DNA from 4 places in the Weizmannia agrestimuris genome. Region 3 is predicted to be linked to each of the others. Evidence: riboswitches for the same ligand, from Rfam matches in the RefSeq annotation. Region 3 holds a riboswitch; each other region holds the start of a gene.
What was found. A riboswitch is a leader RNA that binds a small molecule or an ion and turns the genes downstream of it on or off. The one in region 3 is predicted to bind thiamine pyrophosphate.
Positions count from the first base shown of each region.

Region 1: another riboswitch for thiamine pyrophosphate. It lies ahead of thiT (energy-coupled thiamine transporter ThiT); the one in region 3 lies ahead of tenA (thiaminase II).
Region 2: another riboswitch for thiamine pyrophosphate. It lies ahead of NFR98_RS02685 (MTH1187 family thiamine-binding protein); the one in region 3 lies ahead of tenA (thiaminase II).
Region 4: another riboswitch for thiamine pyrophosphate. It lies ahead of NFR98_RS11010 (ABC transporter permease); the one in region 3 lies ahead of tenA (thiaminase II).

Region 1 is NZ_CALPDC010000001.1:220,635-228,388, reverse strand. Features, by position in the region: gene NFR98_RS01090 (3D domain-containing protein) at 1-373, opposite strand, end outside; gene NFR98_RS01085 (FAD-dependent oxidoreductase) at 587-2,116, opposite strand; gene NFR98_RS01080 (CBS domain-containing protein) at 2,184-2,645, opposite strand; gene NFR98_RS01075 (MBL fold metallo-hydrolase) at 2,723-3,577, opposite strand; gene thiT (energy-coupled thiamine transporter ThiT) at 3,773-4,363, opposite strand; TPP riboswitch at 4,412-4,512, opposite strand; gene NFR98_RS01065 (SOS response-associated peptidase) at 4,570-5,244, opposite strand; gene trhO (oxygen-dependent tRNA uridine(34) hydroxylase TrhO) at 5,624-6,598, opposite strand; gene NFR98_RS01055 (DNA topoisomerase III) at 6,803-7,754, shown strand, end outside.
Region 2 is NZ_CALPDC010000003.1:15,845-23,598, forward strand. Features, by position in the region: gene NFR98_RS02655 (homoserine dehydrogenase) at 1-1,218, shown strand, start outside; gene thrC (threonine synthase) at 1,223-2,287, shown strand; gene thrB (homoserine kinase) at 2,284-3,204, shown strand; gene NFR98_RS02670 (ABC transporter ATP-binding protein) at 3,235-3,984, opposite strand; gene NFR98_RS02675 (ABC transporter substrate-binding protein) at 3,981-4,979, opposite strand; gene NFR98_RS02680 (ABC transporter permease) at 4,976-5,773, opposite strand; gene NFR98_RS02685 (MTH1187 family thiamine-binding protein) at 5,724-6,047, opposite strand; TPP riboswitch at 6,129-6,231, opposite strand; gene NFR98_RS02690 (amidase) at 6,769-7,754, opposite strand, start outside.
Region 3 is NZ_CALPDC010000009.1:35,969-43,722, reverse strand. Features, by position in the region: gene NFR98_RS05995 (acyl carrier protein) at 23-349, shown strand; gene rlmD (23S rRNA (uracil(1939)-C(5))-methyltransferase RlmD) at 722-2,113, shown strand; gene NFR98_RS05985 (class I SAM-dependent methyltransferase) at 2,437-3,213, shown strand; gene NFR98_RS05980 (hypothetical protein) at 3,743-3,997, shown strand; gene NFR98_RS05975 (alpha/beta hydrolase) at 4,302-5,195, shown strand; gene NFR98_RS05970 (helix-turn-helix domain-containing protein) at 5,288-5,479, shown strand; TPP riboswitch at 5,512-5,601, shown strand; gene tenA (thiaminase II) at 5,638-6,429, shown strand; gene thiW (energy coupling factor transporter S component ThiW) at 6,469-6,987, shown strand; gene allB (allantoinase AllB) at 7,112-7,754, opposite strand, start outside.
Region 4 is NZ_CALPDC010000028.1:29,776-37,529, reverse strand. Features, by position in the region: gene NFR98_RS11030 (hypothetical protein) at 1-128, shown strand, start outside; gene NFR98_RS11025 (DUF6688 domain-containing protein) at 148-615, shown strand; gene NFR98_RS15835 (DUF6688 domain-containing protein) at 815-1,639, shown strand; gene NFR98_RS11020 (TetR/AcrR family transcriptional regulator) at 1,676-2,323, opposite strand; gene NFR98_RS11015 (MFS transporter) at 2,292-3,539, opposite strand; TPP riboswitch at 3,949-4,060, shown strand; gene NFR98_RS11010 (ABC transporter permease) at 4,307-5,071, shown strand; gene NFR98_RS11005 (ABC transporter substrate-binding protein) at 5,083-6,072, shown strand; gene NFR98_RS11000 (VOC family protein) at 6,395-6,793, opposite strand; partial or broken gene NFR98_RS10995 (phosphosulfolactate synthase) at 6,777-7,474, opposite strand; gene NFR98_RS10990 (2-phosphosulfolactate phosphatase) at 7,554-7,754, opposite strand, start outside.

The DNA of each region.
Region 1 (7,754 bases), on a different contig from region 3:
TGCTGTTCGGATTGGAACGAATCACGATTTGATCATGCGGGAAAATGACATCCGATGACAGATCGTTCCATTCTTTTATTTGTTCAACCGGCACGCCGTATTTTTTCGAGATATCCGACAGCGTGTCACCGGCTTTAATGACATAAACGTTTTTCGGGGAAATGGTTAACTTTTGTGAAGGATAAATCATTTCGGTGGAAAGTTGGTTATTTTGTTTTAATGTTTTAACGGATGTATTGTATTTTTGAGAGATCCCCCAAAGTGTATCCCCCGGTTTTACGGTATAAGTATCCGGCGCTGCGGCTTGTGCATTGACAGCCATTACGCTTGTGATTGTCACCGCAGCTGCAAGTGCTGATACTGCTTTTTTCATAAATTGTAACCTCCTCTTTTTGCCGGCTTTTGTGCCAACACCGTAAATCCTAACACACGGATTTAACAGGCGGATAACGGCAAAATGTTGATTTGGTTACACAAAAACGCTTCTTTGTAATCCCGTGAAAAATTTGTAACATAGGCATAAAGTCACGAATTCGCGCATAGAAGCAGAAAAACACCGTCGAATTGCGGCGGTGTTTGCAGCACTTTAGTCCTGTTGATCGATTTTTTTCAGCGGTTCTTTCGCCGGCCCTTCTACCACTTCGCCTGTACAAGCAAACCGCGAACCGTGGCACGGGCAGTCCCATGTGCGGTCTCCCGAGTTCCATTTCACTTCACAGCCCATATGGGTACACGTCGTATCAAGCAGATAGATGTTCCCGTCCTGGTCTTTGTAGGCGCCTGCCCGCTTTCCATTGATACGGACAACGGCCCCTTCGTCATTTTTTAACGCATCTAAAGATTGATTCCGCATGTCAAGTTTTCCTTTGACGAGCTGCCCGGCAACATCGACATTTGCCGAGATAAATTTTTTGACCATCGGATCCGCTTCAAAACGCTGCGGGGAAAAGATACCGGCATAAGGATTTTCTTTTTGCATAATCCGGTCCCGCATCAGCATGGCGGCGAGATGGGTGCCGGTCATCCCCCATTTGCGGAACCCTGTTGCGACCATGACCCTTTCTTCATTTTTGGTAATGGGGCCGATATAAGGGATTTTATCTAATGTGGTCATATCCTGGGCTGACCAGCGACAGCAGAATGCCCCTATTCCGAATGTTTCTTCTGCAAATTGCTGCAATGCTTCATAGTGGCGGATCTCCGGTTCCCCATGGCCGGTTTTATGGTTCTCTCCGCCGACCAAAAGCAGTTTTTCCCCGGCTCCTTCCGCTTCCCGGAATGAACGCGACGGCTGCTCCGCATTAATGTACATGCCGCCCGGAAAAGGTTTTACAGGTTTCACGGCAAGCAAGTACGAACGTTCCGGATACATTCTTGAGAAATACAAGCCTTTCGCATTGTAAAAAGGATAGTGTGTACAGATGCAAATGTATTTGCACGTCATGGTATGCCCTTTTTCCGTTTTGATTTTTAATGGGCTGCCAAAATCGATATCTTTCGCAGTGGTTTGTTCAAAAATCGGGACATTTTTGTCCATTAAATATTCAATCAGTGCTTTTAAGTACGAAAGCGGATGGAACTGTGCCTGCCCGGCCATTTTCACCGCTTTTTTCCCGGGAATCCCGTCCGGCAGCGAACCGATCCATTCTCCCGGGATGCCGAGGGTTTCATACGCCTGCATTTCTTTTTCCAGTTTTTCAATATATGCATCGGAATTGGTATAGAGAAAGGCATCCTGCCGCGAAAAATCACAGCGGATCCCGTGCTTCAGGATCGTTTGTTCAATGAACGATGCAGCTGTTTCGTTTGCTTTGTAATAAAGGGATGCTTTTTCTTTTCCTATATGCTGGATCAATTCATCATAAATGAGCCCGTGCTGTGCGGTGATTTTTGCCGTCGTATGCCCGCTTGTGCCATTTGCAATGGATCCGGCATCAAACAGGATCGTTTTATACCCTTCGTTTGCCAGCAAATAGGTAGTTACAATCCCGGCCATTCCGGCACCCACAACGGCCACATCGGCTTCCATATCCTGCGTTAACGATGGAAATTGCGGCATCGTGACCGTTTTGCGCCACAACGGTTCAGGAGATTGCGGCATTGAAGTTCCGTTCATGATTTGACCTCCCCGAAAGACTGTTATGTATAGTCTTCCCCGGGGAGGCCGGTCTAAACATTGCGATTTAGCTGTTGAGCAATTTATCCGTAATCTGGCGCATGATATCGCCTCTTGAGATGACGCCGACAACACGCCCTGCCTGATTGACGACCGGAAGCTTTTTAAAATGGTGTTTTGCCAGAATCCTGAGCGCATTTTCAAAATCGTCTTCAGGCCTTACCGTATACAGTTCCCGCCGTTTCATAATCTTTTCCACCGGGAAGTCCAGGCTGTGCACCAATTTTTCATTAAAGTCTTCCTGCTCATTTACCACGATCGTAATATAAAAATCGTAAACGGTCCGTGCCTTTGGCTGCAAAAAGCGGATGACATCCCCGTCGCTGATCATACCGAGCAGCTTTCCTTCCGCGTCCACGACCGGTACGCCGCCGATCCGGTGGTGGGCAAGCACCTTTAACAGTTCCCGGATCGTTGTCTCTTTTTTTACCGTAATAACATCCCGGATCATAAAATCTTTGACTTCCAATTTTCTCGCCCCTTTATATCCATCCATTTACAAATTATTGTAAACCTTTGCGGGGAAGGAAGCAATGAACAAACCGCCTATTGTGTGCCATCTACGTATTTCCCGTGATCCGGGAGCGCGATTTCATCAAATCTGGATGCAAGGTCCTCAAGCCCTTTCCTCAAGCCGGAGCCAGACATCGGGATCCCGTGGCCGCAAACAGCAGTTTCCGGCTTTAAAGCAGCTAATTTTTCAACTGAGCGTTTGGCCGCTTTCCAGTCATTTGTAAAATAGCGCGGTGGCCCGTTTACTTCCTGCCTTTGCACCAGCACTTTCCAAAATTCATCCTGCCTGACGGTGATAAATGCGTCCCCCGTGATCAACACGCTGTCTGCTCCCCTGAAGAACGACACATGCCCTCTCGAATGGCCGGGCGTATGGATCCATTTCCAGCCCGGCAAAAACGGGACCGTCCCGTCTTCGGGAAGGGGCTGGACAGCATGGCCAAGATCAACCGGTTCATTCGGATAAATCATGGAAATCTTCGCCAGCAGGCCGCCTTCAACGGACGGATCGGGATCCGGATACGTTTCACGCCCGGTTAAATAGGGCAACTCCAATCGATGTGCAAAAACCGGCACGTCCCACTTTTCCAATAATGGCGCAATCGCTCCGACATGGTCAAAATGGCCGTGCGTCAGTAAAACCGCTTTTGGTTTTGCCTTTTCCCCGAAGCGTGCCCGCACGGCTGAAAATATCGCTTCGGCAGAACCCGGCATGCCGGCATCCACGAGGACAAATGCATTGGTTCCGGCCCTGCCGATCAGGCACACATTGACAATTTGGATGGTAAGGCAATAGATATCCGGCAGCAATTCCCTGCCTGTTCCGCTTTCAATCGAAGTCATCGGGATGACCCGGTGGCCAAACGGGTGATGAATGTCTTTGTCCATAAAATCCCCTTCTTTCATTTTCCTTCTATTTATCTTTTCCCGTTTCTCGAAAGCCTTACCCGTAACCTCCTATCATCAACCGAAAAAGCAGTCAAAACCGGACTGCCGACTTTACAAGGCGCCTGTTACCATGAAGCCTGGTGCCTTCAGCGAAAACGGCAAGGCGCAGTTGGCCTTGCCGTTTTCAAGTTGCTTTTATGCCGCATGCCTGTGTGGATTGCGGTATTTTGTCAGCAGCTGCGGGGCGGCATTCAAGAGAATCGCCGCAACAGCTGCGCATAAAATCGCATTCCCAATCATCGTGCCGCCGTTCATGATGAGAGAATAGAGAAACGCCGACTGTCCTTTAGGCGCATAGGAACCCCAAAAAATCACGCCGGCTACGAAATGCCAGAAATAGCGGGCGAAACTTCCGGTAAGAACGGAAAGGCATATCCAAAAAGTCATCGTGCCCTTTTTATCGTGACGACAGCTTCTTTCGACAAGCGGCCGGAAAAGCCCGGCAAACCCGATGAACGAAAAAGCGACCGGATATTCCATGATGCCCTGAAGCGGGTTAAGAATATCATTAGCATCACCGGTGACGATCTGCAGCAGGCTCCAAATAAATCCGGAAGCAACACTTGCTTTAAATCCCCAGCGAAAAGCGACCACAAAAATCGGCAGCATGGCAAACGACAGAGAAATCGCGGACGTCACCTTAATGGACGGCAATAAGTCCAACACGAGCGCGAACGCCGCAAAAATAGCCGCTTCAATCATAGCCTGTAAACTTAATTTGCCCATAAAAAAATCCCCCTTTTGGTATGCATGAACATAACGAACCATGGGAGGACAAAAGAAATTCCACATCCCTACGCCGGCATTAACCGGACAGGTTCAAAGGGTCAGAACATGGCGTTCACTCTCAGCTTAACGCTCCCCCTGTGGTTACGTTCATGAAATTGTCACCTTTATGATAAACTTTTTGCCACAACATTTCAACAAAAAATTTAATCTTTTGGCAATAACAGCTCCGGAAAATTGTTTTTCGGCGAATTGACGCGTTCAGATACGGCATACATTTCCATTAGGTCTGCATCATACTGCGAAAGGAGTGGCAACAGCCGGCCCGCCTCAGTGACCGATGTGTCCAGCCATTTTTCTTCATCTTCCCTGCGTAAAATCACCGGCATCCGGTCGTGAATTTTTGCCATCATCCTGTTCGCCTTTGTCGTTAAAATCGTGCAAGTAAAGACCGGATTCCCTTCCTGGTCCATCCATTTTTCCCAAAGCCCGGCCATCGCAAAAATGCCCCTGTTCTTAAGCCTGATCCGCATCGGCGCCCGGGTGCCGTCTTTTCGGTTCCACTCAAAAAAAGAATCGGCCGGAATGAGGCAGCGCCGCCTTTTCACTGCCTCCCGGAAACCCGGTTTCTGAAATACGGTTTCGCTTCTGGCATTGATCATCTTATGCCCGATTTTCGGATCTTTTGCCCAGGAAGGAATCAAGCCCCATTTTAAAAAACCGAGTCTGTACTGCCCATGGGCGCTGATCACGGCAGCCACCATTTGCGAAGGCGCGACATTATAACTTTTGGCATATTCACTGCTTGAAAAAGAAGCTTTGGCATGGAACCTTTCTTCCAATTCATTTACAGATGCCGTTAACGTGTACCTCCCGCACATCCAAATCCCGCCTTTCTTTCTATCCTGAAAATATTGCCCGCTGATTTTCATCCTCTGCCATACCGCGTATGAAGCGGCAAAGATGCCCATTTTTCCCCATTTTACACAAAAAACAGGCAGATAAAAAGGATTTGGCCCAGTTGCACCAAATCCTTTCTCTGTTCCGGAACGCACCGCTTGTTAACCCTGCCCCCGAGCTGGGATGTTTGCAGCAGTTCCCGGTTTTTCTTCTCTTTTTCACATTCCGCTCTTTAGGCCTTGTTTCTTTCAAGAAAATGCCGTTTCCGAAGCAAGGAATCGTTCCGGCAGGGAGCGAGCACGGTTTCCATGCCCTTTTTCACCATCCGCTTTCCGGATCGTAAGGTTAAAAGCCACCCGGTTACCGGTTTAACGCCGCGTCTTCTTCTTCGATCCGGCGCAGCCGTTCAGCCACTTCTTCCGGTGTAAGGCCGTGTTCTTTTACATATAAGTTATTTGGTACGGTGCGGCATTCATGCGAGCAACTCCGCATATATTTATGTTCATTTTCTTCCGAGCATAAAATTTGCTTGTTGCAGGCCGGGTTGGCGCAGTTGACATAACGTTCGCACGGTTCCCCCGTAAAATAATCCCGGCCGACAACGACATGTTCTTTTCGGTTGACCGGAACGGAAATCCGTTCGTCGAATACATACAGTTTGCCGTCCCACAGCTCGCCCTGCACTTCCGGATCCTTTCCGTATGTTACAATCCCGCCGTGCAGTTGGCCGACATCTTCAAACCCCTCTTCCAAAAGCCAGCCCGAAAATTTTTCACAACGGATGCCGCCTGTGCAATACGTCACAATTCTTTTGCCTTTTAATTGATCTTTATGTTCGCGCACCCATCCCGGCAGTTCACGGAAAGCGCGGATATCCGGGCGCAATGCCCCGCGGAAATGCCCGAGATCATACTCATAATCATTGCGCGCATCCAGTACGACGGTATCTTCAGCCAGCAGCGCCTCGCGAAATTCTTTCGGAGACAAATATTTTCCCGTTTTTTCATTCGGATTGATGTCTTTTTCAAGCCGCAGCGTAACCAGTTCCTTGCGCGGGCGGACGTGCATTTTTTTAAACGCATGGCCATCTGCTTCATCTTCTTTAAAGACCATGTCCCGGAACCGGGGATCGGCGTGCATCTTTTCTTTATATTTGGTTGTTTGTTCAACCGTTCCGGAAACGGTGCCGTTGATCCCTTCTTTGGCAACGAGGATACGCCCCTTTAAACCGGTCTCTTTGCAAAACTGCAAATGTTCGGCTGCAAAGGCTTCCGGATTTTCAATTTCAACATACTTGTAATACAATAAGACTCTGTACGGCTTTGTTTGTTCCATTATTGATAACCACCTATCCAATTATATTTGCAAGATATAATGCAGGCTTTCAGGTTACACTGTCTCTTACAAACCACCATTTTACCAAAAGCCCGTTTGCATTTCAAAATTTTCACTGTGAAAACAGAAGAAACGAAATGATTTATCAATCCTGTTTGATGCGTTATACTTGTTCAGACAGGAATAAAAGAAAGGTGTTATGCAATGAAATCGCTTGTACTCGCCGAAAAGCCGAGCGTCGGGCGCGAACTTGCGCGCGTCCTCGGCTGCACGGAAAATAAAAAACGTTATATTGAGGGGCCGCGCTATATCGTGACATGGGCGCTCGGCCATTTGATCGAACTGAAAATGCCGGAAGATTATCATCCGAAATATAAAGAATGGCGTATGGAAGACCTGCCGATTCTTCCGGATAAAATGGAAATTAAAACAATCCGGCAGACCTATCCGCAATATAAAGCGATCGAACAGCTTGGCAAAAGAAGCGACATCAAAGACTGCATTATCGCAACCGATGCCGGGCGCGAAGGCGAACTTGTCGCACGCTGGATTCTGGAAAAAATGCGCTGGAAAAAACCGGTGAAACGGTTATGGATTTCTTCCCAGACCGATAAAGCGATTAAAGACGGATTCAAACAGTTAAAACCGGCAAAGCAGTATGACAATCTGTACCACTCCGCCGTTTGCCGCAGCGAAGCAGACTGGCTGATCGGATTGAACGTCTCCCGTGCTTTAACCGTGAAATACAACGATCCGCTCTCCGCCGGGCGCGTGCAGACGCCGACATTGGCGATGGTGCTCGAGCGCGAACGGGAAATCCAGTCTTTTGTGCCGAAAAAATACTGGACCATTGAAGCGCTCGCCGGAAAACTCGAAGTATCGTATGACCAGCATGGCGAAAAACGGATATTTGACGAGCAAAAAGCAAATGCCATACATGCGGCTTTATCCGGGCAGACTGCCGTCGTGACAGAGGTGATCCGCAAACAGAAGCAAGAGCAGCAGCCGCTCCCTTACGATTTGACGGAACTGCAACGCGATGCCAACCACCGTTTTGGTTTTACAGCAAAAAAAACATTGAACGTGCTGCAAAACTTATATGAACAGCATAAACTCGTTACCTACCCGCGCACCGATTCGAAATATTTGACGAAAG
Region 2 (7,754 bases), on a different contig from region 3:
CAGGAGGAACTCGTCCATCAGCTTGGGCGTGAAGTAAAGGTGAAACGAATTCTCGTGCGCGACACCGAAAAGGACCGCGGTGTAGACATTGATCCCGCCTCTGTCACTACAAATCCCGATGAGATACTAAATGACCCGGAAATCGATGTCGTCGTTGAAGTGATGGGCGGAATTGATGAAGCCCGCCGGTACATTGTCAAGGCGATTGAAAATAAAAAACATGTCGTGACCGCGAACAAAGATTTAATTGCTCTCTATGGCCCGGAGCTTCAGGAACTGGCCTGGAAAAACCAGTGTGACTTGCTGTATGAGGCAAGCGTCGGCGGCGGCATCCCGATTATCAGGGGGCTTACAGACGGCCTTGTTTCCGACCGGATCCAAAAAGTGATGGGGATCGTCAACGGGACAACCAATTTTATTTTGACCAAAATGATGGATGAAGGCGTTTCTTATGACGAGGCGCTGAAAGAGGCACAGGAACTTGGTTTTGCCGAAGCCGACCCGACATCAGATGTGGAAGGCCTGGATGCGGCAAGGAAAATGGCGATTTTGGCAAGGCTCGCATTCTATACAAATGTGAAACTTGAAGATGTGGAAGTGGAAGGCATTACCCATCTTTCATCCGCAGATTTGCATTATGGGAAAACGCTCGGGTATACGATGAAGCTGATCGGCATGGCGGAATGCCAAGATGAACATATTGAAGTGAGCGTGCAGCCGGCGTTTATCGCCCAAAACCACCCGCTTGCTTCCGTGAAAAATGAATTCAATGCCGTTTATATTAACGGGGAAGCAATCGGCGAAGCGATGTTTTACGGGCCCGGCGCCGGAAGCATGCCGACTGCGACCGCGGTCGTGAGCGATTGTATTGCCGCGATTAAAAACATGCAGCTCGGCGTGAACGGCCGGAACCTCAGGGGCCCGCGCTTTGAACGGAAACTCATGCCGCCTAAGCAGCGCTACGGGCAATTTTATATCCGTATGCATTTAAAAGACCAGGTCGGCGCATTTTCTAAAATTACAGCCGCCTTCAGCGCCCTCAATATCAGCTTTAAACGGATTTTGCAGACGCCTGATAAACGCGATGAGCTTGCGGAAATCATCATTGTTACCCACAAAGTGTCGCTCGACCGTTTCCAAAAGGCGCTCGAGCAGTTAAATGAAATGCCTGTTGTCAAAGAAGTGAACAGCTACTACCGTGTTGAAGGAGAGGCATAAAAACATGAATCAATGGCCAGGATTACTCAAACAGTACAAATCATTTTTACCCGTCACAGACAAAACACCGGAACTGACATTATTTGAAGGCAATACGCCGCTTATCCCGTTTGCCCACCTCTCGGAAAAGCTCGGCGTGGAATTGTACGGAAAATTTGAAGCCTTGAACCCGACCGGCTCTTTTAAAGACCGCGGCATGGTGATGGCGGTTGCGAAAGCGATCGAAAACGGCAGCAGGTCCGTTATCTGCGCCTCCACCGGCAACACTTCCGCTTCTGCGGCCGCCTATGCCGCAAAAGCCGGAATCCGGGCAATCATCGTGATCCCGAGCGGAAAAATCGCGCTTGGCAAACTGGCACAAGCCGTTATGTACGGCGCTGAAATCGTGGAAATTGATGGCAATTTTGACCAGGCGCTTAAAATCGTCAGGAAAGTAAGCGAAACTTCGCCTGTTACACTTGTAAACTCAGTTAACCCTTACCGGCTGGAAGGCCAAAAAACAGCGGCTTTCGAGATTTGTGAGCAGCTGGGTTCAGCACCTGATGTCCTTGCCATCCCAGTCGGCAATGCCGGAAACATCAGCGCGTACTGGAAAGGATTCAAAGAGTTCAATGAGAAATTCGAAACCGGCCTGCCGGAAATGCACGGCTTTGAAGCGGAAGGCGCAGCTGCCATCGTCCGGGACCGGGTGATCGAAAACCCGGAAACGGTCGCAACCGCGATTCGGATCGGCAACCCGGCAAGCTGGAAACTGGCTGTCAACGCCCGCGATGAATCAGGCGGCGTGATTGACTCGGTGTCAGACCCTGAAATTCTTGATGCGTTCCGGCTGCTCGCCCGCAATGAGGGGACGTTCGCCGAGCCGGGTTCATGTGCGTCCATCGCCGGTGTCGTCAAGCAGGTCAAAACGGGACAGATCAAAAAAGGAAGCAAAGTGGTTGCTGTCCTGACCGGAAACGGGCTAAAAGACCCGCAAACCGCCATGTCCCAAGTCGAAGTCCGGCCTGCCGTGCTGCCGGCAACGGAGGAAGCCGTGACAGATTATCTTTCGAATGTGATCCATGTATGAACAGGCTGGTTATCCGCGTCCCCGCAAGCACGGCAAATCTCGGGCCCGGATTTGATTCAGTCGGCATGGCGCTCAACCGTTTTTTAACGCTTGAAGTGCTCAGCAGCGAGGAATGGGTTTTTGAACAAGTATCGCCCCTTTTGCCGCCGCTTCCGGAACACGGTGATCCATTTATCTTAAAAATTGCGCGGCAGGTTGCGGATTTATACGGCGTGCAGCTTGCTCCGTGCAAAGTCATCGTTGACAGTGAAATTCCGCTTGCCCGCGGGCTTGGCAGCAGCGCTTCAGCCGTTGTGGCCGGGATTGAACTAGCCAACTTTGCCGGAAAACTCGGGCTTTCGCTTGCAGAAAAGCTGGACATTGCCACCCGGATCGAGGGGCATCCGGATAATGTCGCGGCATCCCTGTTCGGCGGGCTCATTGTTTCAGTCGAGCAAGGGGACGGACGAGTCGAAGTCGTGCCGTTTTTTGACATTATGGCGGATTTGCTCCTGTTTATTCCCGATTATGAGTTAAAAACGGAAGATGCGCGCAAAGTGCTTCCTGATTTTTATGCACGGAAAGAGGCGGTAAAAGGAAGTGCGGCCAGCAATCTTTTTATTGCGGCGCTCATAAGCGGCCAGTACGAACTGGCCGGAAAAATGATGGAACAGGACCGTTTTCACGAGCCGTACCGGACAAAATTGATCCCCGAATTTTTGGAGATCCGCCGGCTGGCCAAATCACTCGGCGCGTACGGGACGGTCATTAGCGGCGCCGGCCCGACGGTTATTTCACTCGTGCCGTCCGGGCAAGCAGAGGCCATGGCAGAAATGCTCCACGCCCATTTTCCGCATGTACTGGTTGAACCGGCCAAAATTGACCGGACCGGCCTTTCCGTCGAAAAATATGCGGCATCCAATATGCTGAACTTGTAAAAAAAGGTTTGGAGCATCTCCAAACCTTTTTTATTTCCCCAAAAATGAGGCAAGTTCTCTTAACAGTTCATCTTTGTCTTTTTTCAACGCATCCGAAGAGAGCATCTCCCATTTCCGCGGGCGCGGCAAATGCACCTTCAATTCGTGAATGATGGCGGACGGCTGCTGCGACATGACAAAAACACGGTCCGATAGCAGCACGGCTTCATCAAGATCATGGGTAACCATAAGAATCGTCTGGTTTCCTTTCTCCCATGATTCGAGCAGCCAGCGGTGGACATCCATTTTAGTAAAAGCATCGAGCTTCCCGAACGGTTCGTCCAGCAGCATAACCGGTTTTTCGCATAAATACGTGCGCAAAAAGCTGATCCGCTGCCGCATGCCGCCCGAGAGCGAGCCGGGATAGTGGCCGGCGTAATCCTCAAGGCCAAACTGCCGGAGCACCTCCATCCCCCGCAAAACCCGTTCCCGTTTCCGCACCCCTTTTATTTCAAGCGGCAGAACAATGTTTTGCAGTGCCGTCCGCCAAGGCAGAAGCAAATCCTGCTGCGGCATGAAACCGGCGGCATCCTGAACCCCATCCGGTTTGCCGTCAAGCAGCACTTTGCCACCATCCGCCTTTTCAATCCCGGCAATGATATTTAACAGCGTGCTTTTTCCGCATCCGCTCGGCCCGATAAAAGTACAGAATTCACCTTTCCGGATCGTTGCGGAAATGCCTTCCAGCACTTTTTTTCCGCCAAATGTTTTCGTAATACCTTCCAATTGCAAATACGTCATGGCCGGTTTGGAAGAAATTCATTTGTGTAGGCAGCCTTGATGTTGATTTTTTTCTTAATGACTTTATGGTCATAAAGGAAGTCCATATAACGGCGCCACACTTCTTCCTTCTGTACCCCCCATTCCGCGGCATCGTCCTGGTACTTCGTGCTTAGCCACTTCTGGCTGGCGCGGACAAGCCCTTTATTTGTATCCGGCACGTCCTTAATCAGGATATCGGCGGCCTGTTCCGGGTGCTTGATCGCAAATGTATAGCCTTGTGCCGTAGCCTTCATAAAAGATTTGACAAGGGTTTTATCCCCTTTGGCCAGTTTTTCGCTTGTAATGATGACCGGGCTGTAATAATCAAGCGCAGGGTCGAGATCTTTGACCATGATAAGATTCAGTTTTTTCCCGCTCCGCTCTGCCTGGATGCCGTCCCAGCCGTAATAAATCCATTCAAAATCCGCTTCACGCCCAATTGATTTGAAAAAATCCGTCTGGCCGAGCACAATATTTTTTACTTTGCTGTAGTCGGCGCCGTATTTTTCCATGACCGTTTTGATGACGGCTTCTTCAGACGGCGAACCCCAGCCGCCGTAACTTTTTCCTTCAAAGTCTTTCGGAGAAGTGATGTTGTCTTTTTTCAAAGAAGCAAAGCCGGAAGTATTGTGTTGGATGATCGCGGCAATGGACACAATCGGGATTCCTTCCGTCCTTGCCGTGGTGACATTTTCCTGATAGCTGACCCCGAAATCCGCTTTCCCGGAAGCCACCATTTGTTCAGCCGTAATATTGTCCCCCGGCTGGATGATTTTCACATCCAGGCCCTGCTTTTGAAAATAGTGCTTTGTTTTAGCTACATACAGGCCGGTATGATTGGTGTTCGGAAACCAGTCCAGCACAACCGTCACCTTTTGCAGCGCTTTTTGGCTGTTTTCTTTCTGCCCGCTGCCGGTGCATCCAGCAGCAAGCAGCAACATGGCCGCCTGCAAGATGATTAAAATTTTCTTCATTGATGATCTTCCTTTCGGTATACCCATGGTGCGGATAGCCTTTGCAAACATTCAACAGCGCCGTATAAAAGAAATGTGAGCCCAATGATGACAGCAGAAATGGCAAACAGGCGGGCAGTCATAAAAGATTTCGTCGCCCTTGTCAGCATGACGCCGAGCCCTTCGCTTGCACCGAGCCACTCACCGATAATAGCGCCCATCACACTATATGTAACGGCAATTTTTAAACCGGAAAAAAAGTAAGGGAGCACAGCCGGAAATTTGACTTTCCGGTATAACTGCCATTTTGAAGCATGCATGGTCTTTAACAGTTTCACCAAGTCATCATCCACCGTTTGAAACCCTTCCAGGATGCTCAATGCCAGCGGGAAAAAGCAGATTAAAATGACCACAATGATTTTTGACTGGAGCCCGAATCCGAACCAGACGATTAAAAGCGGCGCAATTGCCACAATCGGAATCGTTTGCGAAACGACCAGGAGCGGCCGGACCAGCATCCGGAAAACAGGAACCATATCCATAAAAACGGCAATTGCTGCGCCAATCATAATGGAAAAGGCAAGCCCGATCAATACTTCTTTTGCAGTTTGCCAAGTATTGGGCCAAACCATCCATTGCAGGCTTTTCAATTCCTGCCATACTTCCGTCGGTTTTGGCAACATCCATTCACTGATATGAAAGCCGGCCGTTACCCCTTGCCAGACGAAGAGCAAAAAAATGAGCCAGACAGCCGTGAGCGCCGTGTTAACGAACTGGCTGCGGCGTTTGTTCGCGATATTTTGCAATTTTTTCATCCATTGTCACCCCGGTGCTTGGCCGGTAATGGATTTTGATCGATGTGAGGACATCAATCGCACCGGCTTGAACGCAAGCATCCTGCGCTTTTTTGATGATTTCAAGCAGCTCGTCAAGATCGCCTTCCATCGTCGTTTCCATTGCCCCGACTTCATAACGTACGCCGGCGTTTTGGACGACTTCGATCGCGCGGTCGACGACACCGTATAAGTCATCACTTTTAATATGCGGAACAACTGAAAAAGAAATCGTTACCTGATTCGATTTTTCCATCAAATTCTCCTCCTTTTTTTCAAATAAAAAAGCTTTCATTGCATGCGCAAGAAAGCCTGTCCATCCAAAACATGCCGAAACATGCTTCAATATAAGACTCCCTACGCTGGCATTATCCAGATCAGGTGAAGGGTCGATGCAAAGCGGCATCCTCTCAGCCAAACCGGCTCCCCTGCTTTTTTTCCTTGTAATTTTATTGTAACATGAAAGCCATCCTTTTTGGCAAAAAATTTTCAATAGGATGGTGCGGTGCGCAAGCCGGCCTTTGCCTGCCTTGGTAAAGATTGGGGCGTTAAGATAGCGGGGATTTTTGACGGCCTTCCTTAACATAGAACGCCTCTACGTTAAGATAGCATGTCTTTTTTTCGGACTTCCTTAACATAGAGAGTTCTACGTTAAGATAGCGGAACTTTTTGCCGGCATTCCTCAACATAGAACGCCTCTACATTAAGAAAGCGGGCATTTTTTTCGAGCTTCCTTAACGTAGAACGCCTCTACGTTAAGGAAGCGGGACTTTTGGACAGCCTTCCTTAACGTAGGACGTCTCTACATTAAGAAAGCATGTCTTTTTGTCGAGCTTCCTTTCTATGTTAAGATAAATCCTGCTTTTTTCACCCTTCCTTAACATAGAACGCCCTACGTTAAGATAGCGGGGATTTTTGGTCTCCTTCCTTAACGTAGAGTTCCAACCCGTGCGTAAGTAACGCCGCTTATTCATGCTTTAAAGGCAAGGGTTTCCCTGCATGCCAACCCAAAGTTCCGACTGTTCGAGCGCATAAGCGACATCCAGCAGCCAATGTTCATTTCCTTTCGGCGCAACCAGCTGTACCCCTAAAGGAAGCCCGGCCGCTGTTACATGAACCGGCAGACTGATCGCCGGCTGCCCGGTTAAATTAGCGAGCTGCGTAAACGGGGAAAACGTTAAGCTCGGTTCAAACATGTCATAGACAAGTGCCTGCTGCTTTTCTTTTGGGAGTCCGGTAACGCCAAACAAGCGATCCCGCTCTTTCCCGGTTTGGGTAAGTTCCCCGATTTTTGGTGCCGGAAACGCGGTTGAAGGCGTGAGATACAGGTCATAAGTCTCATGGAAAGCAGCCATTTGTGCTGCGGCTTTATCCCACTCCGCAAGGCTCTTTGCGTATTCCGCCGCCGTGACATTTTTCCCGGCAGCATACAAGACCCATGAAACAGGCTCCATATCTTTTTCCGTAAGCGGGCGTCTAAGTGCGCTTTCCAAATCCGAAAGTTCCGCCGCCATTTCCCCGCAGTTCATTAAATAATAGTTTTCCATCAGCCGCCTGCCGTCAACACCGTTTTTGGCTTCTTCCACAAGATGGCCCTCCTGCTCCAGCCATTTTGCCGTTTTATAGACAGCCTGTTTTGCATCGCGGCTGACAGGCGTCCCGACCGGCGATTCAACCGAAAACGCGATCCGGTATTTTTTCGTTCCACTCCGCTCTAGTTCCTTTACATATCCCGGAAAAAGCGGCGTTTGAAAAGCAGCGGCGGGCTCTACCGTTTGTAGCACATCGAGGAGCGCTGCGCTGTCTCTGATTGTTTTTACCAGCACGAAGTCAATGGCCGCCCCTTGCCATTGCCGTCCACGGCCCGGCCCGACCGGTGTCCTTCCCCTTGTCGGCTTTAATCCTGTTAAACTTGTAAAAGAAGCTGGGATGCGGATCGATCCGCCGCCGTCGCTTGCACCGG
Region 3 (7,754 bases):
TTACACAATGGAGCTGATGATGATGCGGGAAACCATTTCAAAAGAAAATATCCGGGAAAGAGTGCGCGACATTGTGTTGAATGATTTCGATGATGACCCTTCGAAAATAAAGGATGACACCCTTTTTGTCGATGATCTCGGTGCAGACTGGATTGATCTTTCAGAGCTGGCTGTGGAGTTATCAGATGAATTTGATCTCGATATAGAGGAAGATGAAATCAACAAGCTCGTTTCCATTGAAAAGACAACAGATTATATATATGAAAAACAGCGAAAATGTCGTGAACATCTGGCAATCAAACTGCCAAAAATACTGGAAATCAGAAAGCAAAACAAGGCCCGTGGATAACTCATGATTCACGGGCTTTGTTTTGCTTATGGGTTGCTGATTAAGCAAAATTTATAGATTTGGTTTATAAAAATCAAGAGAAGAGTTTGCACTCGCAAGCTGTTTCATCGTATTAGAAGACAGAATCCTGCATTTTGCAGATAGTTTCTTCTATATATTGAGACAGCATTTGCTGATCAATGGGTAGAAAATCGGATTCGCCCAGCAAGCTCTATTTACGGGATGGCTTGCAACGGCGCGATGCACATTTGCAAACCGCTTTTTTTCCATTATACTATTACAAGGCAGTGAAACGCCCGTTTTTTTGAATCGAAAATTTTACACTTTAAACGTGTTCAAGATATTTGTTTTTCAATGGAAGGAGAGATTGGATTGGCCATTTTGCAAGGGGAATCATTGGTGACAGAAATCCGCGGCCTTGATGCAAAAGGTTCCGGGCAGGCGGTTGTCTGGCGTGAAAATGAACTTGGTAACGCGAAAAAATTAAAACTGACCATTCCGCGTACGCTTCCGGGGGAAAAAGTACGCGTCACCGTGGACCAGCCGGAGAAAAGAAGAAGAAAGGCGCTGCCGGATGAAATTCTGAAAGCCCATCCGGAAAGGGTGGTGCCCATGTGCCCGCACTTTGACCGTTGCGGTGGCTGTGTCTGGCAGCACTGGGCATACGAGGGGCAGTTAAAACAAAAAACTGCCCATGTAAAAGAAGCCATTGCCGCACAAGGCTTTGACCCGGCGCTTGTCCGTGATACGATCGGCATGGACAATCCTTGGCATTACCGCAATAAAATGGAATTTACATTTGCTCCGGATGGATCGCTCGGCCTCCATGAGCAAGGGAATTTCCGGAAAGTGATTCCACTTGAAACCTGCCTGATTGCCGGAAAAGAAATGGTGGATGGCACGATGGAAGTGGCCGCGTGGGTAAAAGAGCATGGCTTAAAAGGCTATGACAAAGATGCGCACGAAGGCCTCTTACGCCACTTAATGGTGCGCCAGTCTTTTGCAACAGGGGAAATGATGCTCGCCCTGTTTGCAACAAAAGCGCCGGATGGGGAACTAGCTGAAGCGGCCCGCGATTTGGCAGAGCGGATCACCGGCAAATTCCCGCAAGTAAAAAGCCTGCTCTGGCTCGAAAATACCGACTGGGCAGACCGGACACAGGCGGAAAAAACACATGTCCTCTCTGGACGTGATTTTATTTACGATGAAATGGGCGGTTACCGTTACCGGATATGGTTCGATACATTTTTCCAAACCAACCCGGTACAGGCACAGAAACTCGTCGATCTTGCGCTTGAAATGGGCCGGCCGGAGAAAACGGAAAAAATGATTGACCTGTTCTGCGGCGTCGGCACATTCTCGCTGCCGTTTGCGGACCGTGTCGGGGAACTTGCCGGCATTGAAATCGTCGAAACCTCGATTGAATCTGCCAAACGGAATGCAAAAGACAATGGCATTTCAAACACATATTTCCTTGCCAAAGACGCACGCAAAGGGATAGATGAAGTGCTGGAAAGCTTCGGCAACCCGGAACTGTTGCTTCTCGACCCACCGCGTTCCGGCGCCGGCGGCAAAGTGATGCGCAAAATCGGCCGGGCCCAACCTGCGCGCATTGTCTATGTCTCCTGCAACCCGGACACATTTGCAACGGATATAAAAGAACTCGAACCGTTTGGCTACAAACTGACTGCCGTCCAGCCGGTGGACCTGTTCCCGCATACGGTGCATGTGGAATGTGTGGCGCATTTGGTTTTAGATGTGTAAACAGCAACGATACAAAGCCCTGATTTTGTGAAAATCACCTTTCCAAAATCAGGGCGATTTTTTATTCAAAATCAAAAATCTCCAATAGCCGGCTTATTACCGGGACTATAATGAATATTTATGATTTGTAATAAAATTTTCCGAATTTTTCTTTCCAATGAGGTATAATAAAATAAAGCTGGAGAGAATGAGCGAAACATTGCTATTTTGTTACCGGTTGCAAAAGCAATTAGGATGTAAAATGGATGACTTGGTCTAAATGTAAAAAACTAAGTTCAGTTTTTAGAGTAATATGATTTTTCAATAGAGATGAGGGATAAGAAATGGGAATTGATTTTCACAGTAAGCAAAATCGATTGACTTATACAACCCGTGTTGCGGATCGTTCCTGGATTGACATGATGAAAAGTCTGCTAACTGTCGAGCATATATCAAACGCTTTAGATATCGGGTGCGGAGGAGGGATTTATTCGAAAGCCCTGGCAGATATGGGCGTTCAAACTGTTATAGGCATCGATTTTTCGGAACCGATTCTTGAAGGAGCGAAGGAAAATTGTAAAGACTATAAAAATATCTCCTTTCAACTCGGAAACGCTTATGATACAGGCTTAGAAAGTCAAAGCTTTCAATTGGTGATTGAAAGAGCGTTAATACACCATCTTTGGGATTTGCATGCTTGTTTTAAAGAAGCACACAGACTGTTAAAGGATGGCGGGGTTTTTATTATTCAAGATCGCACACCCGATGATTGCTTATTAGAAGGAGATAACACAAACATCAGAGGGTATTTATTTGAGTTATTTCCAAAATTAATTGATGAGGAAATAAAACGCAGGCATAGCAGCCAAACGGTCATCGAGGCTTTGCAAGAAGCAGGGTTCAAAAAAATTGAAGAAGTTAAATTATGGGAAACAAGAAAGGTGCACGAAAATAAAGCGCAATTATTAAAAGACATAAGTGAAAGAACAGGAAGAAGCATTTTGTATGAACTGGATGATCAAGAACTAAGTTTGCTGACCGATTATGTCCAGAAAAAGGTGACAAAGGAAAATAACATCGTTGAAAAAGACCGGTGGACAATATGGAAGGCAACTATTTAGCTGATTGACCGCCTGCAGGGCAACGGGTAAGAACAACTACCCACTTTCCCCAATTTTGCAGGCGTAAAATTAGAAGATCCGGAAATGCATCAAAAGGGGGATGTTCAATTTTATTTACTAAATCCTGAACAATATTTATGTGTTTATGAGGCTTCCTCTATGAATAGTTATAGAGCAGATCATAACAATTATAAAGACATTGATAAAATAGATTTCCGAAAATATAAGTCCTGAAATTGAAGTATTTTTAACCAATTTCGGCCATTTCCTGGACAGTGCCGAAACGCGGCAAATTAGGGAAAGTGGCCGGTACTGCTATTTTAAGGCCGGGCCAGAATCAATACCCTTCAATGTCGCAGCAAACGCTATTGATTGAGTATCGTTTTAAAAGATGTCTCATGGCTAACCCAGATTCTGCTTAACGGATAGGACGTCCTGATATCTCACAGCACCTGAGCCATGTGGAGTGTGTTTGCATTTAAAAAATATAATGAGAAAATAAACCACAAGGCGGTGAAACGTTTTGAGAGTGAGCCGTGAAGAATTAAAGCGGATGATTGATCAAATTCCTGAACAAGATGTCCTTGAAGTGTATGATTTTATTGAATTTTTAACCTTCAAGCGGGGAGAACAAGCACTAAACGAAAAGGAAGTTGAATATCTGGCAAAAGATGAAGAAGTTGTTCGTCAGGTTCAAAAGAGTCGCGAAGATCGGCGAAACGGACGCATTTACAGCAAAGAACAGGGGCTTAAGTATCTTCGGAGATGTTTCAAGGGGTCTTAAGCGTGGACAAAGAGTATCGTGTATTTTGGTCACAAACTGCGCTGGACGAATTGAGCAATATTCGGGGATACAAACAAGAAGGCATATGCTTATTGGGGTTAGTATGAAACATAAACGCTTGGAACAAAAAGGATCGCTTGGTCAGCTTTCGTTAGCTCGTAAAAGTAACGATAAGTCGAGAAGCCCCTACTTCGAGTGACCCGTCGAAGTGGGAGTAGTTCACTGTGGAGCCATTTTTATACGTATATGTCAATTCTATTTCGTGCAATGTTTGTGCTCGCCTGAAGCGGGAGAAGGGAGAAAAATGAACAATCAATTTCGACGAGAAGATATTGACTTTTATTCAAATGGAACAAGGTGTAGCGCGTGGCTATATCTACCCAATGTAGATAAAAGATGCCCGGTAATTGTAATGGCTCATGGCTTGGGTGGAGTGCGTGAAATGCGGTTGGACGCATATGCTGAAAGGTTTGCTGCTGCCGGGTATGCCTGCTTTTTATTTGATTATCGTAACCATGGAGCAAGTGACGGAAATAAAAGACAACGGATAAATGTAAAAGAACAACTTGCAGATTGGAACTCTGCCATTGATTTCATCAAAAAGAATGATAGGATTGATGATAGTAAAATACTCCTGTTTGGAAGTTCGTTTAGTGGGGGACACGTTATAACCCTATCAGCTTATCGAATAGATATTCTTGCAACCGTGGCACAGTGCCCATATACAAACAATTTAGCTACAATGAAAACGGTCTCACCGCTATCTGCCCTAAAAATATTCCCCTTTGTCATAGCCGACGTTTTATCTTCTATTACCGGGTATCATCCGGTCATGATTAAATTGGTGGATGCGCATGGGAAAGTAGCGATGATGGCTGTTCCTGATTACAAAGAGGTTTTTAAGTTGATGCCTGAAAATTTAAAGTTTGTGAATAAAGCCCCTGCAAGAACGATTTTGGAATTTTTTAAATATTCGCCTAGTAGATATACTAAAAATATAGAAATACCGATATTTTATGCGGTTTGTCGGAAAGATATATTAGCACCTGCTTGGGCAACCATAAAGTGTGCAAAACGCTCCAAGAAAGCAACGATTAAAGCGTACGATTGTGGACATTTCAATATTTATTTAGGTGATTATTTTGAAAATACAATAGTAGATTATATAGACTTTTTTGATAAAATTACAAAAGGCTAGTTGGATAATCAAATGCAACAAGCTAAATAAATGAAAAAAAGAGCATGATAAACCGTTTACGATGAAAACGCAATCAATACGGAGGTTTATCCATGGTGAAGATTTCCACCCTTCGTGCAGAAGGAAAATCCATACAAGTAATCGCTGATGTGGTTGGCTGTAAAAAAAATACCGTATCTCGGGAACTGAAGCATGGTACGGGCAGCATTTGGGGTAACATCCTGTGCTTTTTTCCATATTTTACGGGCAATAAATTTGCTGTTGCACAAAATTCGGGACTATGATATGGTAAGAGTAATGAAAATGAATATTCACAATAGTCTACTAGGGGCGCCGGGTTGGCTGAGAAGTACCCTTTGAACCTGATCTAGTTCGTACTAGCGAAGGGAAGTAGGTGATGAAATTACACCTGATGATTTGTAATTGATACACCCGCTTTCCGATGGAGGGCGGGTTTTTTATTTTGAGGAGCCGCCTCTGGCCATCGCTCGGGGCAAAGGGAGAAACCAGCCTGCAAACCGCAATCGGTTTCCCGGTAAACAAGGAGGAATCATTGTTGAAACGATCTTTTACAGAAAGGCTATATCAAAATGTCCAACCGATTTGGGAGAAAAACCATAACCATCCTTTTGTCGTGGGACTGGGGAACGGAACTTTAGAAAGAGATAAATTTATCTATTATTTAAAGCAGGATTACGTATATTTAGTTGAGTACGCAAAACTGTTTGCCATGGGTGTTGTGAAAGCGGGTAACCTCGGCATGATGACGAGATTTGCTGCGGTGCTCCATGAATCGTTGCATTTTGAGATGGAACTGCACCGCCAATACGCTGCCGAGTTTGGCATTACACGCACGGATTTAGAAGCAACCCAACCAACGCCGGTTAACCTTGCTTACACGAGTTATATGCTGCAAGTGGCCGCCAATGGAAGCTTGGCTGAACTTGTTGCCTGCTTGTTGCCGTGTGCCTGGGATTATTGGGAAATTGGGAAACTGCTAAAAGTAAATCATCGAGACACATTGGAGGCCAATCCTTACAAGAAATGGATCGAAACCTATTCTTCAGAAACGTTCGGCTCCGGAACGCAGTGGTTAATTGACTTAATGGACCAACTGGCAAGCGGAAAATCAGAAACGGAACTGATGGCCTTAGAACGCCATTTTCAAATGGCCTCAAAGTATGAATACTTATTTTGGGATATGAACGATAAAAAACAAGACTGGCCGGTCTGATTTTCATTCGCAACTAAAAAGGAGGGAAGTTTGGTTCTAATGAGAAAAACACAAAAAATAACAGCAACTGCAGTTATTGCGGCTGTAACGACTGCATCCAGCAGCTTGATTTATATCCCGGTCGGTTTTGCAAAAATTTTTCCGGTACAGCATTTTGCCAATATACTCTCGGCTGTTTTGCTCGGCCCCGGTTATGCGGTTGCGCAAGCCTTTATATCCTCGCTTTTACGTAACTTGCTTGGGACAGGGAGTATTTTTGCCTTTCCGGGAAGCATGATCGGCGCGTTTTTGGCAGCTTATCTTTACGCGAAGACGAATAAGCTCATTTTTGCCTTTGTCGGGGAGGTCATGGGGACGGGCATTCTCGGTGCCCTGGCCTGTTATCCCATTGCTGTTTTTCTGCTCGGCCAAACATCAACGCTTTTCGGATTTATCCCTGCCTTCTTTTTAAGTTCTTTTGCAGGGGCCATTTTTGGCTATGTTTTGATAAAAGTTTTACAAAAAAATAAAGGATGGGGCAGGATGATCAATCATACCGTAAGCAACCGTAAGTTTTGAGCGAAACACCGGGGAGGAATGAAGGCATTGCCACGGCGCATACAGGATGCCAGCTATTGATAACCGGCCAAAATTTATGCCAGCAAAATCAGGCTCTTGAAAGCAGAGCCTGATGCTGTTGGCATTATGACGGCACTCCGGCATAGTCTGAAACCTTCGCTGGCCGGATCCATTTGCCAACCGGCTCACCCTTGATACCACCGCCATCCAGATCAAATACGAGCTGTCCTCTTACAAAAGTTTTCGTAACCCGGCAATCAATTTTTCTGCCGATATACGGGCTGTGCTTATGGCGGTAATAGAGGTCTTCCGCACTTACCGTGTATGGCCGGTCGGGATCGAGAAAGAGGAGATCCGCATCTTTTGCGAGCGCAATTTCCCCTTTCGATTTTAAGCCAAAACGTTCGGCAGGGTTGGTTGCAATCATGCGCGTAAATTGCGTAATGGGAATATTGCGCTTTTTGACAGCCTCATCGAACATCAAATCGACATTATTCTGGCACCCGGTTATGCCGCCCCATACCTCAAAAATATTTCCGGTTTCGCTGTCCTTCATTACAGGCGGGCAAGGGGAATGGTCGGATGTCAGCATATCGATTTTTCCTTGTTTCAATCCTTCCCAAAGTTTTTCCTGCTCCGCTTCGCTGCGTAAAGGCGGGGAACATTTTGCAAGCGGGCCGATTTCCGCAAATTGGGCTGTTGTGATTGTAAAATAATGTGGGCACGACTCAAGCGTGACATCCTGTCCTTCGTTCCGCGCTTTCGTA
Region 4 (7,754 bases), on a different contig from region 3:
TAAAAAAACGCATAAGCATAGCGAAAGAAACCAAAGGCCTGGAAAAACAAATCAATTTAACTGTTGTTTTCGGAAATCCAATCGCAAAGAAACGCTACAAGGGCGCATTTTCAAAAGCATTCATTTAGCGTAGTAGGGGGGACTGCATTGAAAAACAACAGAGCGCCAATTGTGATCATAAGTTTAATTGCAGTTGTGCTTTTGTTCCTGGCAGCGGCATACATCCTAGGATTTGGCTATCATATTCTATCCGTATTTTTTGTGTTTTTAGCCCTATTTGTTCTCTGTATTCCTGTGTATGTGATTGCCAGATTCCTATCCAGTTTTAAAAAGGGAACACAAGCAGCCCCATCCATCAAAGTCAAAACAATGGATACGGTGAATGCAGTCGTGCTTATTTGCCTGTTTATCGTGGGGTGTTATCTGAACGCTTATGGTGCAAGGGCAGGCGAACAGCTGCACGTTTATGAAATTGGAGGGCGGGCGGACGGCTATGCTTCATTGGCTCCTAATCATATCTTTTCAGCGATTGTGTTGGTTGTACTGGGCATGGCTGTTTTTTGCAAGAAAAAAGTGCAGAGTATTGCAGTATATAAATTCGTTTATACCGCATAAAAATTCAATCTGAATTCTCGCTATTAAGGGCTTGACATGGAGCCTCTGCAGCCATGATTCTTTTGCCAAGCGGCCAGCTGTAACAGATTTGGCAAACCCAAACAGGTTATCATGGCTACCCCTCCATGTAAAGCCCCTCTGCATAACCATTTGCATAGAAATTTTGCACATCTCTGCACTTTAATTTTGCAATAAACACATGGCTGGGTTCCTGATATTGAATTTTTATGCCGGCCGGGTTTCACCGGTTATCTATGTCGTGAGCAGTACGATACTGGTTTTAAATATTGGGTTTGCTACTGTTTATTTTACACATACGCTATTCTCAAAACTGGGGGATATGTATTCCGTCCGAGCATTTCAATATAGCTTATTTTGCCTTGCTTTACTGTATATCACCAAGTTAAAAGATTCACTGAATGAGTTTTCAATAAAAATGAGGAAAGAGACTGTACAGTATAAGGGATTTCTTCTTTTACTCTTTAAAATTTCCGTACGGTATAGTAAAATGCCTCGATTGTGGGCGATTTGTTTTTTTCCTGTTTTGCTTATTGTCCAAATGGTCCTCATATTATTTGGTCAGCGGCCGGACAGCTTTATCCGTTTGTTTTTAGATACAAGTTCTTTCACCTATTCCAGGATACCCAATCCCCCTCCGGAAATGTTAAAGGGAGACGAACACTATTTATGTTCTGTGGCAGCGAGGGGTCACACAAAAGTCGTTAAGCCGGTAAGGGCAGGGCTCCGGCACGGCAAAAGAATTCCTGTGAACCGCCAGCTGCTTGTTGCGAACGCTTTCGAACATCTACTTGAAGAATACATGCCGCGTATGCATCACTTCATCCGCTATATTTATGATAAATACGGTTATCCTCTCAGCAGGCATATCCGTACAAAGTGGTCAGCTGACCTTGTCTATCTTTTCATGAAACCTTTGGAATGGTTTTTTCTGTTTATCTTATATACAGTGGATCAAAAACCGGAAAACAGGATTCAGATTCAATATAGCGAACTGCGTAAATAACGATCATCATCGTTTTATATCTGAACCCGGTTCGTATCAGCCGGGTTCAATCTTGGTGTCCAAATGCCAGTCTGCATTTTCATCGGGGCGCAAAGCCTGAATTAAGTATAAATTTAACGCCTCAAGCTGTCCGCCTACTGCCACTCTTTCCGGTTCCTCTACATGAGCCATTAAAATCAGTCCGTCCCATATGTTCACCATAAAATTGACAATCGTTTCAAGCGGCTGTACCGGGTGAAATTCACCCTGTTTTACGCCCTCTTCTAGAAGCGCTAAAAAGCTTTTCATGGCCCGGGTATACCTTTTTTGGAAAAATGCCTTTCTTTCCGGATTGCGCCACCTGGTGACAGAGTATTCATACATCACGATCCCGTAAGGATTTGGCAAACTTTGGAAAACCACTTTCTGATAGGCTTGAATGGCATCCCATACTTTTTCATGGCTGCTTGCCAGGTCTTGAATGTACGTATAAAATGAATCGTCATTTTTTTCAATAACCGCCTGCATGATTTCCTCTGTGTTAGAAAAATACTGATACAGATTTCCTCTGCTAATGCCGGCTTCTTTTACGATATCCTGCATGGTAACAGGTTCATAGCCTTTTCGTTCAAACACCCGCTTCGCAGCATCCAATATATGATTTTTTCTTTCTTCAAGATGTTGTTTTGATACCCTCGGCGACATGAATTTCCTTCCTTTCTGCTTTTTTCATTGCGATTGCGGAAACGGCAGCAAGCAGGCAAGTGGTTCCGCCAGAGATCAGGAATGCGAGACGGACGCCAAACCACTCTGAAAGCGAGCCTCCAAGTAATATGCCAACAAGCACAGCGAGTGTAGAAAGGCTGTTGATGGTACCGAACACTCTTCCGGTATGCGTTTCAGGCGATTTCTTTTGGACGAGCACATCGAAAGGAATGACAGCCATTGTAAAAGAAAAACCCATCAGAAAAAAGACGCAAGGGTAAACGGCTTCAATGATGCCGATCGGCCAGCCGGTACCCGTACTTACCATGATACAACCCAAACCAAGTATGGCGGGGCTGATTTTTAAAGTGATTAATTTCTCCCCTAACTTTATTTTCGTAAACAGCACGGAAGCAGTAAGCATGCCAAAACCGCTTGCCGCAATACACCAGCTCGCAAAATGGACCGTTGCGTTCTTGATATCCCTTATTAATATCATGGCCTGGGAATCAGAAATTTGCAAGGCCAGTATCATGGTACAAAAAACGATCAGACCTATTTTTAACACGGGAAAACCGGAGAGAAAGCGAAATCCTTCAGTTAGCGAGACCTTTTCCCGATGTTCTAGATCACTTTTTACCGGGCTCTGTAATGTTGGCGCCTTGATTCCAAACAGCAGGAGGGCGGAGAGGAAGAAAGAAATGGCATCAAGATAAAAAGCGCCTTTGATTCCGGTCAGGCTGATCAATGCGCCGCCTGCTACCGGCCCGATGATTTTGGCACTGTTATTGATCATCTCGCTTGTGCCGATTGCCGCCTGTATTTGGTTTTCACCAACAACTTGGCGAAGCAGGCCGCTTTCTGCAGGGGTGAAGACGGCTGAGAAAAAGCCCAAAAAAAATAGAAAGATATAAACTTGCCAAAGCGAAACGGAAAAAGCAATCCCGAGCACACAACCGCAGCGGGCGAAATCCGAGAAGCTCATCAGCACTTTACGGTTAAACCGGTCTGCCAGCCAGCCGGCAGGGGATCCAAATAAAATTGACGGCAGCACCATGCATAATGTAATGCCTGCCATTGCAATCGGGTCGGCGTGCCACTTAAATGCCACTAATGCAAACAATGCAACAAGATGCAGCCAGTCCCCAAGATTTGAAACGGTTTGCGCACTGATTAAGAATAGAAAGGAATGATTTTTAAAAAGCGAATGCTTCATTATGCTCCTCCTTAAATGACACATGTGTCGTTTTTATAATTATAAGCGACATTCGTGTCATTTAACAGACTATTTTCGTCTTTTTCATAAAATTGGTTTTTTTGTGAGCATACAAGCACGAGAAGAGGGGGCGATGTGGTTGTTTCCGTCAGCACTTGCAACCGCAGCCGCTGTCGTATAAATATCTGAATGGCTGTCTATTCAGTTTACGATGACGGAATGAAGCGTTAAATGAGCTTATATATCGTGAGTATCATCATGATTGAAAATTTTTGCAGTTTTTTTCGGGATTTTTGGAAAAACAGGAGCCCTGACTGGGAGCCGATAATTGAACCAATCACCATAGAAAAAAGCCTGCACCACTTTACACAGGCAAATAGAAAGCCTATAATGGAAAAAAGTGAATATTTCAGACTACTAGGGGTGCCCGGATTGGCGGGCTGAGAGAAAAACATTTGGTTTTTCAACCCTTTGGACCTGATCCGGATCATGCCGGCGTAGGAAAGTAGGGATTTTGGGAAATTTTCTTGCTTATTAAAGTCAGGTCTTTTACAGGCCTGGCTTTTTTCTGTTGGAAGGGAGGGAAAATAGCTGCTTTTAGGGCGGTAACCGGAAAAACCTCGTCAATGACGACGGGCAGGAAGAAATAAAAACAAAAAGTAGGTGGAAGATTGCTATAGCAGGAAAAAATTCAAATGGTTGAACGGGCTTTGGAACGGTTTGCAGCTTGTACATATTGGAAGTTCGGATGAAAGGAGGTTTCCTAAATGAAGTGGCGAAAATGGCTGGGGGATTACGGACTTTTTTGCGTTACGATGCTGGTCTTGATAGCCGGCTGGCAGTGGGTCATACAGAAAGGGGTGATCCCGTCTTTCATTTTGCCGTCCCCTACCCAAATCTATGCATCTTTCATAGAAAATCACAGGCAACTAATAAATGTGCATTTGCCTGCGACAGTGGAGGAAGTCGGCATCGGTTTTCTTTTATCTGTTGCGGGTGGAGTGATGATCGGTGTCATCATGTATGTCTCCAAAACGGCTGAAAAAATCTTTTATCCGTTTCTTGTTATTTCGCAAACGATCCCGCTTGTCGCCGTATCACCTGTTTTTATGATGTGGTTCGGCTATTCAGTTTGGAGCAAGGTAGCGATTATTGTGTTAACGGCTATCTTTCCGATTGTAATCAGCACTTTTGACGGATTAAAAACCGTCGATCCCGCCTATCTGAATTTGTTTCGGACAATGGGCGCCAGCCGTTGGGATATTTTCCGAAAACTTTCTGTCCCGATGGCCCTTCCCCAATTTTTATCCGGCTTGAAATTATCGGTTGTATATTGTGTCAGCGGGGCAGCGATCGGAGAGTGGCTTGGCGCAACTGCGGGGCTTGGCTTTTTTAGCAAGCGAATGTCTGGGTATTTGCAGTCGGGCGCTGTTTTTTCGGCCGTTTTTCTTTTGGCTGCACTCGGCATGGGATTATTTTTGCTTATTTATGGGATGGAAAAAAGCTTATTGAAAAACAGAACAAAAATTTAGGGGGATGTTCAATGAAGAAACGATGGGTAATGGTCGCTGTACTGGCGTGTATGCTAGGTGCCTGCAGCAATCATTCGCAGCAAGCAACGAAACATGCGCAAAAAGTAACGATCATGCTGGATTGGTATCCAAATGCGGTTCATTCTTTTCTTTATGTAGCCAAGGAAAAAGGCTATTTTAAAGCGCAGGGCCTTGATGTCAGCATCAAAATGCCTTCTGACACAAATGACCCGTTAAAACTTGCGGCTGCGAATCGAATTGATATTGCATTAAGTTATCAACCCCAAGTGTTAATCGCGCGCGATGAGAATATTCCGGTCCAATCTTTTGGCACCGCCGTCCGCCATACGCTGAACCGTGTGATGGTGCCAGCTTCAAGTGGTATCCGCTCACCGAAAGACCTGGCGGGCAAAACGGTCGGCTATTCTTCCATTCCGCTGGAAGAAGCAGTCGTTCGGACAATGGTCAAAGCAGACGGGGGCGATCCGGACAAGGTGAAAACAGTGGATGTTGGCTATGATTTAATCCCTGCTCTGACAGCCCGTAAAACTGATGCGATCGTCGGCGGTTTTGTTAATCATGAACAGTTGCTGCTGGAAAAGGAAGGCGTACCCGTTAGAGCATTCAATCCGGCAAAATACGGTGTTCCGGATTATGCCGAACTCGTTTTCATCGCAAACGAAAATAAGCTGAAACAGCAGCCAGACATTTTTAAAAAATTTCTTGCTGCTGCCGAAAAAGGCCAGCAATATGTCAAAAAACATCCGGAAAAGGCGCTTGCCATTTTGTTAAAACATGAAGATGCCTCTTCACCGCTGGATAAAAATGTGGAAACGAAGAGCCTGCACATTTTGCTGCCGCTGATGAGCGAAAAAAATAAAACGATTGCCGATCAGGGCCTGAAAAAATGGCAAGACGTTTCGGATTGGCTGTACCAGACAAAGATCACAAAAACACATGTCAATGCCGCAAAAGCTTTTGTCCATTTAGAAAATAAATAAGGAGCATTCTGGAAGCCAAATCGCTTTGGCTTCCGCCAGCATGGGATCACAAAACCGGGTGGCGGAACATGCAGAGTATGTTATTCGCTTCAAGCGCTGCATGTTCCTGCGGGAAGCCGCAAAAAAACCGCAGCTGTATGCCTGCGGTTTGCATGTTAAGCCTAAAAAGGGCCTCCGGGGCTTTGCCATCCTGCTGAACATAACGATCAAACGTCTCGGGCCAGGAAAAAACGCTTATCGCCTGGCCCAAATGGCAAAGCATGCGATGCGGCTCTTTCCGGAAAAAGCCGCATCGCATGCTTTGAGCAATGAATGGGACTGGTTAATACACCATGCTTTCATCGTGGTAATATTTAAATTCGAGCAAGTTGTTGGAGGGATCTTGGAGGAAAAATGTCCAATGTTCCTCTTGCCTGCCCCCAAACCGGACCATTTTCTCCTGGAAAAATGCCAAGCGGTTTTTCTTTGCGGATTGGAGGGTTTCCTCAAATGCTGCTTTATCCAAAAAAGTAATGCCGAAATGGCGGGGATACATTTTCGGGTTGGGGTCTATTTTTTCAGGGCTCAGATGGCAGACAACCTGGTCCCCGAAAAAATTGAAAGTGACCCGGTCATCATACCGGCGCGCCACCTTACAGCCTAATTTCTGATAGAAATCGGCTGTTTCATCAAGATCTTTGCACGGGATCGCCAAATGAAAAATTTTATCCGTTTTTCTCATGGGAATCTCCTCCAATAAAAAAAGTATCTGATCGCAAACCGAGCCTTAATGTTTCAAGCGCAAGGGCATCCGAAAAAGGGATGTTGGCCAGATTGGCATCCGGGCCGAGCTGTTGGATAAAAAAGCCTGGAGCTGCTTGTTGGGCGCTTCGAAAATGAAAGCATCGCGGGGAATCCCGGAGTCCAGGATGGCCGCAAACATCTCCTCCCGTATTTCCCCGTCCCCGTTGCAAATGCCGCTCGTGCCGCTTTCCCTTGCCTCTGTCATCACTTTATATGCGCCTGCTTCTAAATCTTGACTAATCGATTCCAGCCATAACGCCGGCGTGTCGGCTATTGATTTGGCAGTATCTTTTGAGCCAACTTCACTTAACACTTTAAACTCCTTTGAAAATTCCGCAATATAATGGCACTTTTCCGGATTGGACAGCGGCAGGGTGCCATTTGAGATTTCAACATATTCGCATGCAAACCGCCGGCAGTATTGAACGTACCGATCCGTCTTTCCCTGGCTGGCAAACTTTTCAAATAAAGTGCCGCCGAAAAAGAAGGCAATGCCGTTTTGCCTCAGGTGATCTATTTTTTCTTCCAAATGGCGCGAAACCACCGATGTTCCCCAGCCGAATTTGACGAAATCAATATAAGGGGCTGCACTGTTCATGGTATCTTTAAAAAAGTTCAGCGGAATGCCATTGTCAATTAAGATGGTGATTCCGCAATCCCGCGGTTTCTCATTGCGTAAAGGCAGTGTCAAACCATGGTCATTCATCTTCAACCCTCACGATCGTTGGAAATTCTCCTGTTGGATCAATTTTCATAACAAACCCGCAGTCTGTTTCGTTGCTGCAAAATTCCAGGTCAGCCGGGTTAAATGCAGGCTGGCCGGGATCAAGAAATTTCTTTGCAACACTGGCATTTACAATCTCCTTGATCACTGATTCCGGCTTTATCGTGCCGGAGCC